Regions from separate parts of the Halopseudomonas salina genome, predicted to be linked through region 2. Evidence: predicted binding sites of a transcription regulator. Region 2 holds the regulator's gene; the other holds the start of a gene.
What was found. The regulator FliA, encoded in region 2, starts transcription of late flagellar genes. The targets are predictions, from matches to a motif close to CTAAAGTTTNNNNNNNNNNNGCCGNTAA.
Positions count from the first base shown of each region.

Region 1: a site for FliA is predicted at 2,968-2,995, ahead of IEV54_RS03260 (methyl-accepting chemotaxis protein). Genes of this name have one in related genera too.

Region 1 covers NZ_BMFF01000001.1:667,160-672,442, forward strand. Annotated here, with positions in the region: gene IEV54_RS03250 (hypothetical protein) at 1-705, shown strand, start outside; gene IEV54_RS03255 (class I SAM-dependent DNA methyltransferase) at 817-1,560, shown strand; gene IEV54_RS03260 (methyl-accepting chemotaxis protein) at 1,615-2,931, opposite strand; gene IEV54_RS03265 (ribonucleotide-diphosphate reductase subunit beta) at 3,120-4,382, opposite strand; gene IEV54_RS03270 (ribonucleoside-diphosphate reductase subunit alpha) at 4,672-5,283, opposite strand, start outside.
Region 2 covers NZ_BMFF01000003.1:180,328-185,610, forward strand. Annotated here, with positions in the region: gene IEV54_RS08205 (chemotaxis protein CheA) at 1-130, opposite strand, end outside; gene IEV54_RS08210 (protein phosphatase CheZ) at 158-952, opposite strand; gene IEV54_RS08215 (chemotaxis response regulator CheY) at 970-1,347, opposite strand; gene IEV54_RS08220 (RNA polymerase sigma factor FliA) at 1,564-2,301, opposite strand; gene fleN (flagellar synthesis regulator FleN) at 2,298-3,125, opposite strand; gene flhF (flagellar biosynthesis GTPase FlhF) at 3,155-4,522, opposite strand; gene flhA (flagellar biosynthesis protein FlhA) at 4,551-5,283, opposite strand, start outside.

The DNA.
Region 1 (5,283 bases), on a different contig from region 2:
TCGCAGTACGTGATCCGGGAGCTGGTGCAGCCCAATCCCGCGAGCTCGCGCTGGCCGGTCAGAGTGGTGTGGGCCCTGCATGACAAAAGCGGTCGACTCATGGCGCGGCGTGAGCTCTGGCAGCGGAGCACATCTTACTGGTCTGCAGATACACCCAGCGGCTGGCAGGGCCAGAACGCGGCGGACTTTTTCCGCAGGGTGCTCACGCCGCTCGGGCGTATGGCTGTTCCGGATGAGCTGTATCCGGAGGCGAGGTTGCGCGTGGAGCCGACGTCAATTATTCGCCCCGTCAGCCACGCGGATATGGCAAAACGGGTTGCAGGATGTGAGGCGGGAATAACTATGGGAGAAGGCGAAAAATTTGGCCATCTGCAGTCTGCCAGCCCCGACTGGCGTTTTTCGGCCCGTCTGCCTATCGATCAGGTGTTTTGTACAGGTGACAGCACCTACCTCATTTATGCCATGTCTGGCCGCCACATAGAGGTAGACCGGTTAACTCTCGAGGGCCGATTCATCGGACAGCAGAGGATCAATCTGCCCGACGACCTATCGGTCGGTACATCTCACTTCAAGTATGTCTCCCGTTTTGATGCGGGCCCGCTTGGAGTGAGCATGCAGGTCAATTTCATGGACGGACTGCCCAGCCCCGGGCAGCCGGAAGTGCCTGTAAGCGGACTCAGAATCAGTCTTGAAACGAACCGTTAGGCGCCAAAGGCCGAGGCTGTGCAGGTGAGGCGATTAAGGGTGGGCGCCTGCTCCTGAGCCGTTATATGATGCGCGCGCCAATTTCGGCGACCACGTCAGCATCAGACCATCATGCCCAGCAACGCCATTTATACCGACCTCTCGGGTTACTACGATCTGATGTGTGCGGATATCGACTACCTCGCGCAAAGCCAATGTATTCATCGATTGCAGCAGCTGCTGGGCAATGGCGGAAAGCGGCATCTGGATCTGGCCTGCGGGACGGGGCCGCATGTGCGGCATCTACTGGATGCGGGGTATCAGAGCAGTGGGCTCGACATCAACCAGCCCATGCTGGACCGGGCGCTGATTCGCTGTCCCGAGGCGCAGTTCTCTCTGCAGGATATGTGTCAGTTTGCGGTCGAGCAGCCGGTTGATCTGATTACCTGTTTTCTGTATTCCATACACTACAGCGCCGAAATCGAGCGGCTCAAGGCGTGCATTGCCAGTGTGCATGGCGCGTTGGTCAGCGGTGGGCTGTTCTGCTTCAACGCGGTCGACAAATACAGGATCGACAATGACTCCTATATGTCGCATTCGGTTCTGAATGGAGAGGGCCATTTCAACTTCAGTTCCGGGTGGCACTATTCGGGGGAGGGTGAGCAGCAGTCGCTGAAACTGCGTATTGAAAGAACGGCAGCCAATGTGACCCAGATCTGGCGGGATCAGCATCCCATGGTGGCTGTGACTTTCGATGAGCTGACTGCGCTGTTGCAGCCTTACTTCGAGGTGCACGTGCTCGAGCATGACTACGGGACAATCAAGCCCTGGGATGGAATGTCGGGGAATGCGCTGTTTGTTTGTGTGAAAAGATAGGCCCTGGGGCGCGATATTACTGCGCCCACTCAAGATTTTCTGTGTCTTTGCCGGTCATTCCTCAATAGCATTGGAAAATTGGCCAATAGCATCAACTACACGCTGCGCCTCGTCACGAATCTTCAGCATGACTGCACCTGCCTGGTTGGCCAGTTGGACACCCTGTTCTGACTTGGTTTTGCTTTCACCCATACCGCTCACTGCCTGCTGCGCCAGCTCCATGTTTTTCAGGACCACGTCGTTGATTTCGAGGGTGGCCTGGCTGGTTCGGGCTGCCAGGTTGCGTACTTCGTCTGCTACTACGGCAAATCCGCGGCCTTGTTCGCCGGCTCGTGCGGCTTCGATGGCGGCGTTAAGGGCCAAGAGGTTGGTCTGCTCGGCTATGCCACGAATCACCTGAACTATGCTGTTGATCCGTTCCGACTGGTTACCGAGGGCATTGATGTGCTCTGAAACCTGTTCCAACTCCGACGCAATTGATCGCACGACCTCAACTGTTGCCTGAACAGTTTCAGTACCCTCGCGGGCACTCTCGTCTGTTTCCGCAGCAATGTCGAACGCCAGCTTGGCTGCAGAAGACTCTGCATGTCGTCTTTCGACCTGGTTGGTGATGTCACTGGCAAACTTCACTACACCGTAGAGTTTGCCATTGGAGTCATACAGGGGGTTGTAGGTCGCGCGCAGCCAGATTGTCTGGCCGCTGCGGTTTATGCGTTTGAATCGATCTGAAAGGTACTCACCTTTGTTCAAGCGCTGCCAGGCTTGCTGGTATTGGTTGCTGGCAGCCGTTTCTGCATCGCAGAAGATCCGGTGGTGTTTGCCTTTTACATCTTCCAGCCGGTAGCCCATGCTTTGCAGAAAGTTGTCGTTGGCGCTGACGATATGGCCGTCCAGAGTGAATTCGATTACCGCCATTGAACGGTTGATGGCGTTGAGCAGGCTCTTATGTTCTTGCTCAGCCTTCATCGCCCGGGTGATGTCCGTTGCGAGTTTGATGACCTTGGTCACATTGCCTTGCTGGTCCATGACCGGGATATAGCTTGCCTCAAGCCAGATTGGACGTTCGCCCTTGGCCAACCGCATGAATCTGTCACTGAAACTGTCACCCTTGGCCAGTCGCTGCCAGAAACGCTGATATTCGTTGCTGCGCGCTAGTTCGGGGGTACAGAACACACTGTGTTGTTTGCCCAGGACTTCTTCGAGGTCATACCCGACAACTTTAAGAAATAGGGGGTTTGCGTTGAGGATTTCCCCCCTTGGAGAGAACTCGATCATTGCCATGGTATGAGCAATGGCGTCCAGGATCTGATTTTGAATGGCCAGTTGCTGTTTGCTTACTTGAAGTGCATCGCGAACACGTGATCCGAACATGGATACCTCAACGCAGTTGAATTTTCGTGCCTTTATCTATCGGCAGACTGCCCATTTTCTTGATTCGGAAAAGTGCTGAATAGGGCTCTAAATTAGGCTGTAGAGCGCGATACAGATTTTTCGGGCGCAAGTGATGGCACCGGCTCCATCGCGCGGTGCATCATCACCTCAGTCGAAAACGCAGACGATCAATCCCAGCTCAACGCGCCACCGGTCTGGTACTCGATGACCCGCGTTTCGAAGAAATTCTTCTCTTTCTTCAGGTCCATGATCTCGCTCATCCACGGGAAGGGGTTAACGGTGCCCGGGTACTCTTCCTTGAGACCGATCTGGGTCAGGCGGCGGTTGGCGATGAACTTGAGGTAGTCCTCCATCATCGCTGCGTTCATGCCGAGCACGCCGCGGGGCATGGTGTCCCGGGCGTATTCTATTTCCAGCTGGGTGCCCTGCAGAATCATCTGCGTGGCTTCGTCCTTCATGCTGGCATCCCACAGGTGCGGGTTCTCGATCTTGATCTGATTGATCACGTCGATGCCGAAGTTCAGGTGCATGGACTCGTCGCGCAGGATGTACTGGAACTGCTCGGCAACGCCGGTCATCTTGTTACGGCGACCCATGGACAGGATCTGGGTAAAGCCGCAGTAGAAGAACACACCTTCAAGCACGCAGTAGTAGGCGATCAGGTTACGCAGCAGTTCCTTGTCGGTCTCGACGGTGCCGGTGTTGAAGGTCGGGTCGGAGATCGAACGGGTGTACTTGAGGCCCCAGGCGGCCTTTTTCGCCACGCTTGGAATCTCGTGGTACATGTTGAAGATCTCGCCTTCATCCATGCCCAGGGACTCGATGCAGTACTGGTAGGCGTGGGTGTGGATTGCCTCTTCGAAGGCCTGGCGCAGGATGTACTGGCGGCACTCGGGATTGGTGATCAGGCGGTAGACGGCTAGCACCAGGTTGTTGGCGACCAGCGAATCGGCGGTGGAGAAGAAGCCCAGGTTGCGCTTGACGATACGGCGCTCGTCGTCGGTGAGGCCTTCAGGATTTTTCCACAGGGCGATGTCGGCGGTCATGTTGACCTCCTGCGGCATCCAGTGGTTTGAGCAGCCATCGAGGTACTTCTGCCAGGCCCAGTCGTACTTGAAGGGCACGAGCTGGTTGAGGTCGGCGCGGCAGTTGATCATGCGCTTGGTGTCGACGCTGACCCGGGCGGCCGAGCCTTCCAGTTCGTCGAGGCCTTCCTGCACATCGAGGGCATCCAGTGCCGCCTTGGCGCGGGCGATGGCGGCTGAGTCGTCATCGCTGACCTGGCGGGCGTCGGCGACGTTGGCTGGGGTGCTCTCCGCGGTTTCGACTGCGGGTTCGGCGTGGTCCGCTTTTGTCGAGGTGGAACTCGACATTCCCAGATGCGGGGCTGCGGAGGTTTCGGGTGTGTCTAGTTCGTCCCAGCTGAGCATGGTTGGCTCCTTTCAGTCGCAGCTGCAAGCTTCAAGCGGCAAGCTGCAAGTTGGTTAATTTGGGTGGCGCGAGCTCTCGCGCGGTCATCCTCGGTCTCTCCCCGTCATCCTCGCGAACGCGGGGATCCATTCGGGGGTGGCTGTAAGCGCTGTGCCTCATGCCGAACCCCGAAGGTCAAAATGGGTTCCCGCGTTCGCGGGAATGACGCCAGGGGTAGTGAGTGTTCCTGCTACCCGGGGGCGCAAACTCCGAGCTGCTTGTCGCTTGCAGCTTGCAGCTTGTCGCTTTTTATTGGCATGCCTCGCAATCAGGCTCGTCAATCGCGCAGGCTTTCGGCACGGGTGCGGGGCCTGCAGGGGCGGCTGATACGCCGTTGCCGCCCGACGATACGGCGTTGAGCTTGCCGGTTTCCACTGTCGATTTCTCGGTGCTGGTCGCAGCCAGGGCGCGGAGGTAGTAGGTGGTTTTCAGGCCGCGGTACCAGGCCATGCGGTAGGTCACGTCCAGTGCCTTGCCCGAGGCGCCGGCGATGTACAGGTTGAGGGATTGGGCCTGGTCGATCCACTTCTGGCGACGGCTGGCGGCTTCGACTATCCACTTGGTTTCCACTTCGAACGCGGTGGCGTACAGGGCTTTGAGGTCCGCCGGGATGCGTTCGATCTGCTGGACCGAGCCGTCGTAGAACTTCAGATCGTTGACCATGACCGGATCCCACAGGTTGCGGGCCTTGAGGTCGCGTACTAGGTAGGGATTGATCACGGTGAACTCGCCGGAGAGGTTCGATTTCACATACAAGTTCTGGTAGGTCGGTTCGATCGACTGGGATACGCCGGTGATGTTGGCGATGGTCGCGGTCGGTGCGATGGCCATGATGTTGGAGTTGCGGATGCCTTTTTTCGC
Region 2 (5,283 bases):
TAGCATTGAGCAAGTTGGTATCGTCGGGACGATTTTCCAGCTCGATAAGCTGTTCGGACAACAATTCCAGAATCTCTCCGGCCTCAACCAGAAAGTCCTGGAGGATCTCTTCATCCGCATCAAAGCTCATGCATCCACTCCCGGGTAGCGCTTGTTATTAGAAGCCCAGGCTGGACAGAAGGTCATCGACTTCATCCTGCCCTGAGACAACATCTTCTCTTTTATCGGCATGAATCTGCGGACCTTCACCCTTGGGTGACACTTTTTTTGCTTCGGGGGTGGCTTTCTGATGCTCTATGCCGGCAAAACGATCCACCTGACCGGCCATGCGTACCAGATCCAGCAAGCTTTCCTCGACGTCATGCACCAGAGTAATCACCCGCTTGATCACCTGACCGGTGAGGTCCTGATAATCCTGAGCCATGACAATCTCATTCAACTGACCGCTGACCTGGGTGGCTGAGCTTTCGGTTTTCTCCAGAAAGTCACCCATGCGCTTGTACAGGTCGCGGAATTCGCCGGCGGCCATTTCGCGTCGCTGCAGACGTTCCCAGTCGGTGCGCAGTGCAGCGGCTTCCTGGCCCAGATTGGCAACGATAGGCGCACTGGCGTCAACCAGATCCATGGTGCGGTTGGCCGCCTTGTCGGTGAGTGTCACGACATAGTCCAACCGATCCGAGGCATCCGAGATACGCGTGGCTTCAACATCATCACCCAGCGCCTGGCTGGTATCGAGCTGAAAGTTGACGATGGCGTTGTGCAGCGCACGCGTCAGCAGCCCCACTTCATGATAGAGACCGCGGTCGCGTGCCTGATTGATCGCGTGAATGACCAGTATGGCTTCGCCGAACTGCCCTTTCTCCAAGAGATCGACCAACTGCCGCGCATTGTCCTTCAGGGAATGTTCGTATTCCTGAGCGGTAGCCTGGCCGGTGTCCTTACTTAACGCCATAACCTGTACCCCGGTTGTTATTTAGCCTGAACGCGCTCGAAGATCTTCTCGATCTTTTCCTTGAGTGCCTGAGCGGTAAACGGCTTGACAACGTAACCGTTCACACCGGCCTGGGCGGCCTCGATGATCTGATCGCGTTTGGCTTCAGCGGTAACCATCAACACCGGGAGATGCTTGAGGCGTTCGTCAGCTCGTACTGCACGTAGCAGATCGATGCCGCTCATGCCGGGCATGTTCCAGTCGGTAACCAGAAAGTCAAAATTACCGCTTTGCAGCATTGGCAGCGCGGAGGTGCCATCATCGGCTTCCGCCGTGTTGGTGAACCCCAGGTCGCGCAACAAATTCTTGATGATGCGCCTCATCGTTGAAAAATCATCAACGATGAGAATTTTCATATTCTTGTCCAAGTCGACCTCCGTACACACCAGGAAGAGTGCGTTGTCACACTCCGTTAAGCTACTGGCCAAACAAGCCTTTCACGTTTTATTGACGCCAGTGTAACCGGAGTGGCCCAATCGTGCTGCCTCCGCTGACATTAGTTCGTCTTCGTACCTGTTACTGCCAGGCGATATTCTCGTTCTGTGGGCATTGTCCGGATGTTGACCACAAAATCAATCATTTCGCCATCCGCCCAGCCTGGCGCGCAGCCGCGCTGCGCACTGACTGTGTAACTGACTGACGCGCGACTCACTGACACCAAGCACTGCGCCTATTTCCTTGAGGTTCAGCTCTTCGTCGTAATATAGCGACAGCAGCAGACGCTCACGCTCGGGCAGGGTGTCAATTGCTTCCACCAGAGCCTGGCGAAAACGCTGGTCCTCCAGCCCGCCAAAGGGCTCTTCGTCGCCGTGTGCGTCGGCCCGGGTTCCGGATTCGAGCAGGTCATCGAAGCTGAACAGCTTGCTGCCGGCTGTATCATTGAGGATCGAATAATATTCCTCAAGACTCATTTCCAGCTCTGCAGCTATCTCCTGATCCTTGGCATCACGTCCCAGCCGCGACTCGACGGCGCGCACTGCATCACTGACCATGCGAGTATTGCGGTGTACCGAACGTGGCGCCCAGTCACCCTTGCGTACCTCATCGAGCATGGCCCCACGAATACGGATACCGGCATAGGTCTCGAAGCTGGCGCCCTTGGAATTGTCAAACTTGCGAGAGGCTTCGAGCAAGCCGATCATGCCGGCCTGTATAAGATCATCAACCTGGACGCTGGCCGGCAGGCGGCCCAGCAGATGGTAGGCAATACGCTTGACCAGAGGAGCGAACTGTTCGACCAGACGATCCTGGGAACCCGCGGAACCCTGTGCGCGTGTATACATGCTCACCCCACCTGCCGTTAAGGTCATAGGCCTGTTCCGGTCTGTTGCACCAGGCGCTCGACAAAAAATTCAAGGTGGCCGCGTGGATTGGCCGGTAATGGCCAGGCGTTCACCTTCTGTGCGATCCCGCGGATCGCCAGCGATGCCTTGCTACGCGGGAAAGCATCATATACCGCGCGCTGTTTCTGCACCGCCTTGCGTACGTTTTCATCGTAGGGTACCGCGCCAACATACTGCAGGGCCACATCCAGAAACCGATCGGTGACCTTGGTCAGCTTGCTGAACACCAGACGACCTTCCTGGGGAGTGTGAACCATGTTGGCCAACACGCGAAAGCGCGTCATGCCGTGGTCACGATTAAGCAGTTTGATCAGCGCATAGGCGTCGGTAATCGAGGTGGGCTCATCGCAGACAACCACCAGAACTTCCTGGGAGGCGCGTACGAAGCTCACAACCGAATCGCCGATTCCGGCGGCGGTGTCGACAATCAGCACATCGATATTGTCACCGATTTCACTGAACGCCTGAATCAGACCCGCATGCTGCTGGGGATTGAGGTTGACCATGCTGGCAGCGCCGGAAGCGGCTGGAACGATGCGGATCCCCCCGGGGCCGTTGAGCAGCACATCGCGCAGCTCGCAGGTTCCTTCCAGCACGTCAGCCAGCGTCGCCTTGGCCTTGAGTCCGAGCAGAACGTCGACGTTGGCCAGACCAAGGTCAGCATCAAGCAGGACGACACGCCGCCCCAAATCGGCAAGTGCGAGGCCGAGATTGACTGACACGTTGGTCTTGCCTATGCCGCCCTTGCCGCCGGTGACCGCAATAACCTGAACCGGATGTTTGCTGCCCATCTGCGTTGATTACCTTCTTATAAGTTCGGTTAGCTTGCCCGCTGGGTGTGTAGTATACCGGCAAACACATCTGCCATGGCCTGATCTGCCGGCGCCTCGTTGCCCGCCAGACTGACCGCGCGGCTGACCAGCTGATGCCCCACTGCCTTGGCAATATCATCCGGTATGCGCTGGCCATCTGCCAGATAGGCTACCGGTAAACCCTGTTGCATGGCCAGACCCAATGCTTCTCCGAGAGTGGCTGCCTCGTCGACCTTGGTCAACACGCAACCGCTGAGGCCACAGACCTTGTAGGTGTGATAAGCAGCCTTGAGCACCTGATACTGACTGGTTGCTGCCAGCACCAGCAACTTGCTGACACGATGGCCCAGTGCCGCCAGTTGATTGAGCTGGCCGTGAAGATGCGGGTCCTGGGCCTGAAGGCCGGCGCTGTCGACCAGCACCAGGCGCTTGCCGGAGAATTCCTGAAGCACATCGGCCAGGCTGTTTTGCTCGTCAACCACGCGCACCGGCACATTGAGAATACGCCCAAGGGTACGCAATTGCTCGTGGGCACCAATGCGATAGGTATCCATGGTGACCAGAGCCACATGCTGGCTGCCATGCTTGAGCACATAGCGTGCGGCAAGCTTGCCCAGGGTGGTGGTCTTGCCGGCGCCGGTGGGACCGACCAATGCAACAATGCCGCCCTGATCAACCAGCTCTTCGCGCATGACCGGGATGCTGTGGGCCAGGTGCGCCAGCAGCATCCGCCAGGCCTGGCGCGTATTGGTTTCGTTAGCTACCAGTTGCAGCAGCTTCTGGCTCAATTCGGCTGGCAGGCCCAGTTGGGTAAGACGCCGCCAGAGGCTGGCCTGTTGTGGGCGCTGCTGATTGACCTGACCCCAGGCCATGCTACCCAACTGCGCTTCGAGCATTTCGCGCAGACCGGCAATTTCATCGCGCATGGCGCTCAGGCCGGAGCTGCTTTCGGGTTCGGAGTGAGTCTGCTGCCGAGTGGGTGCTGCCTGGGCGCGGGGCGCCTCGGGGACCGGGTCGGCGATTTCGTTATTCAGTCTGTCGAGCAGCTCGCGGGCAACAGGCGAGCCATCGCGCACTGCCTGGCGCATGGTCTCGCCAAACAACTGCCGATTGACGCTGGGCTGCTCGGTCGAACGGTCGCCGGCCTCAAGCTGAGCCCGGGCGCTGACGATGCGCTCCTGGGTTTTCTTGAGCTCCTGGCTCAGGCCTGGGGTGGGCGGAGTCAGGCGTGGCGCTTCGTAGTCCACCGCGGCGGTCAGTTCCACGCCGCCAACAACCCGGCGGTTGCCGATAATCGAGGCGTCGGCACCCAGCTCCTCGCGGACCAGCTTCATCGCCTGGCGCATATCGGCAGCAAAGAACCTTTTTACTTTCATGGCTGACCCACCCTTCTATTCGTATGTATTAGCTTTGGCCGACCGTAGCAACGATGGTGACCTGCTTGCTGTCCGGTATTTCCTGGTAGGACAGCACATGGGCTCCGGGGGCTGCGTAGCGAACAAACTTGGCCATCATGCCGCGAACCGGTCCCGCTACCAGCAATATCGCCGGCTTGCCCTGCACTTCCTGCCGCTGTACCGCATCGGCCAGTGAACGCTGAAGCTTCTCGGCCATGCCCGGTTCGAGCATGATGCCGTCGTCACCCCCCTGACCGGCCTTCTGTAGACTCTGTAGCAATATCTGTTCCAACCTTGGCTCCAGAGTGATCACAGGTAGCTCCGAGTCAAGCCCTACAATGCTTTGTACGATGGAGCGAGCCAGCGCCACGCGAACAACCGCAATCAGTGCGCCAGGATCTTGACTCTTGCCAGGCTGGTTGGCGATAGCCTCGGCGATGGTGCGAATGTCCCGGACCGGCACCTGCTCCTGCAGCAGGCCCTGCAGAACCTTGAGCAGCCCTGACAGGGAAATGATGCCAGGCACCAGCTCCTCTGCCAGCTTGGGGGAAGCCTTGGCCAGCACCTGCAGCAACTGCTGAACCTCCTCATGACCAAGCAGTTCGTGGGCATGCTTGTGCAGTATCTGATTGAGGTGGGTGGCCACCACGGTGCTGGCGTCCACCACGGTATAACCCAGTGATTGCGCCTGATCCTTCTGCATCGGCTCGATCCAGACTGCATCCAGACCAAACGCCGGA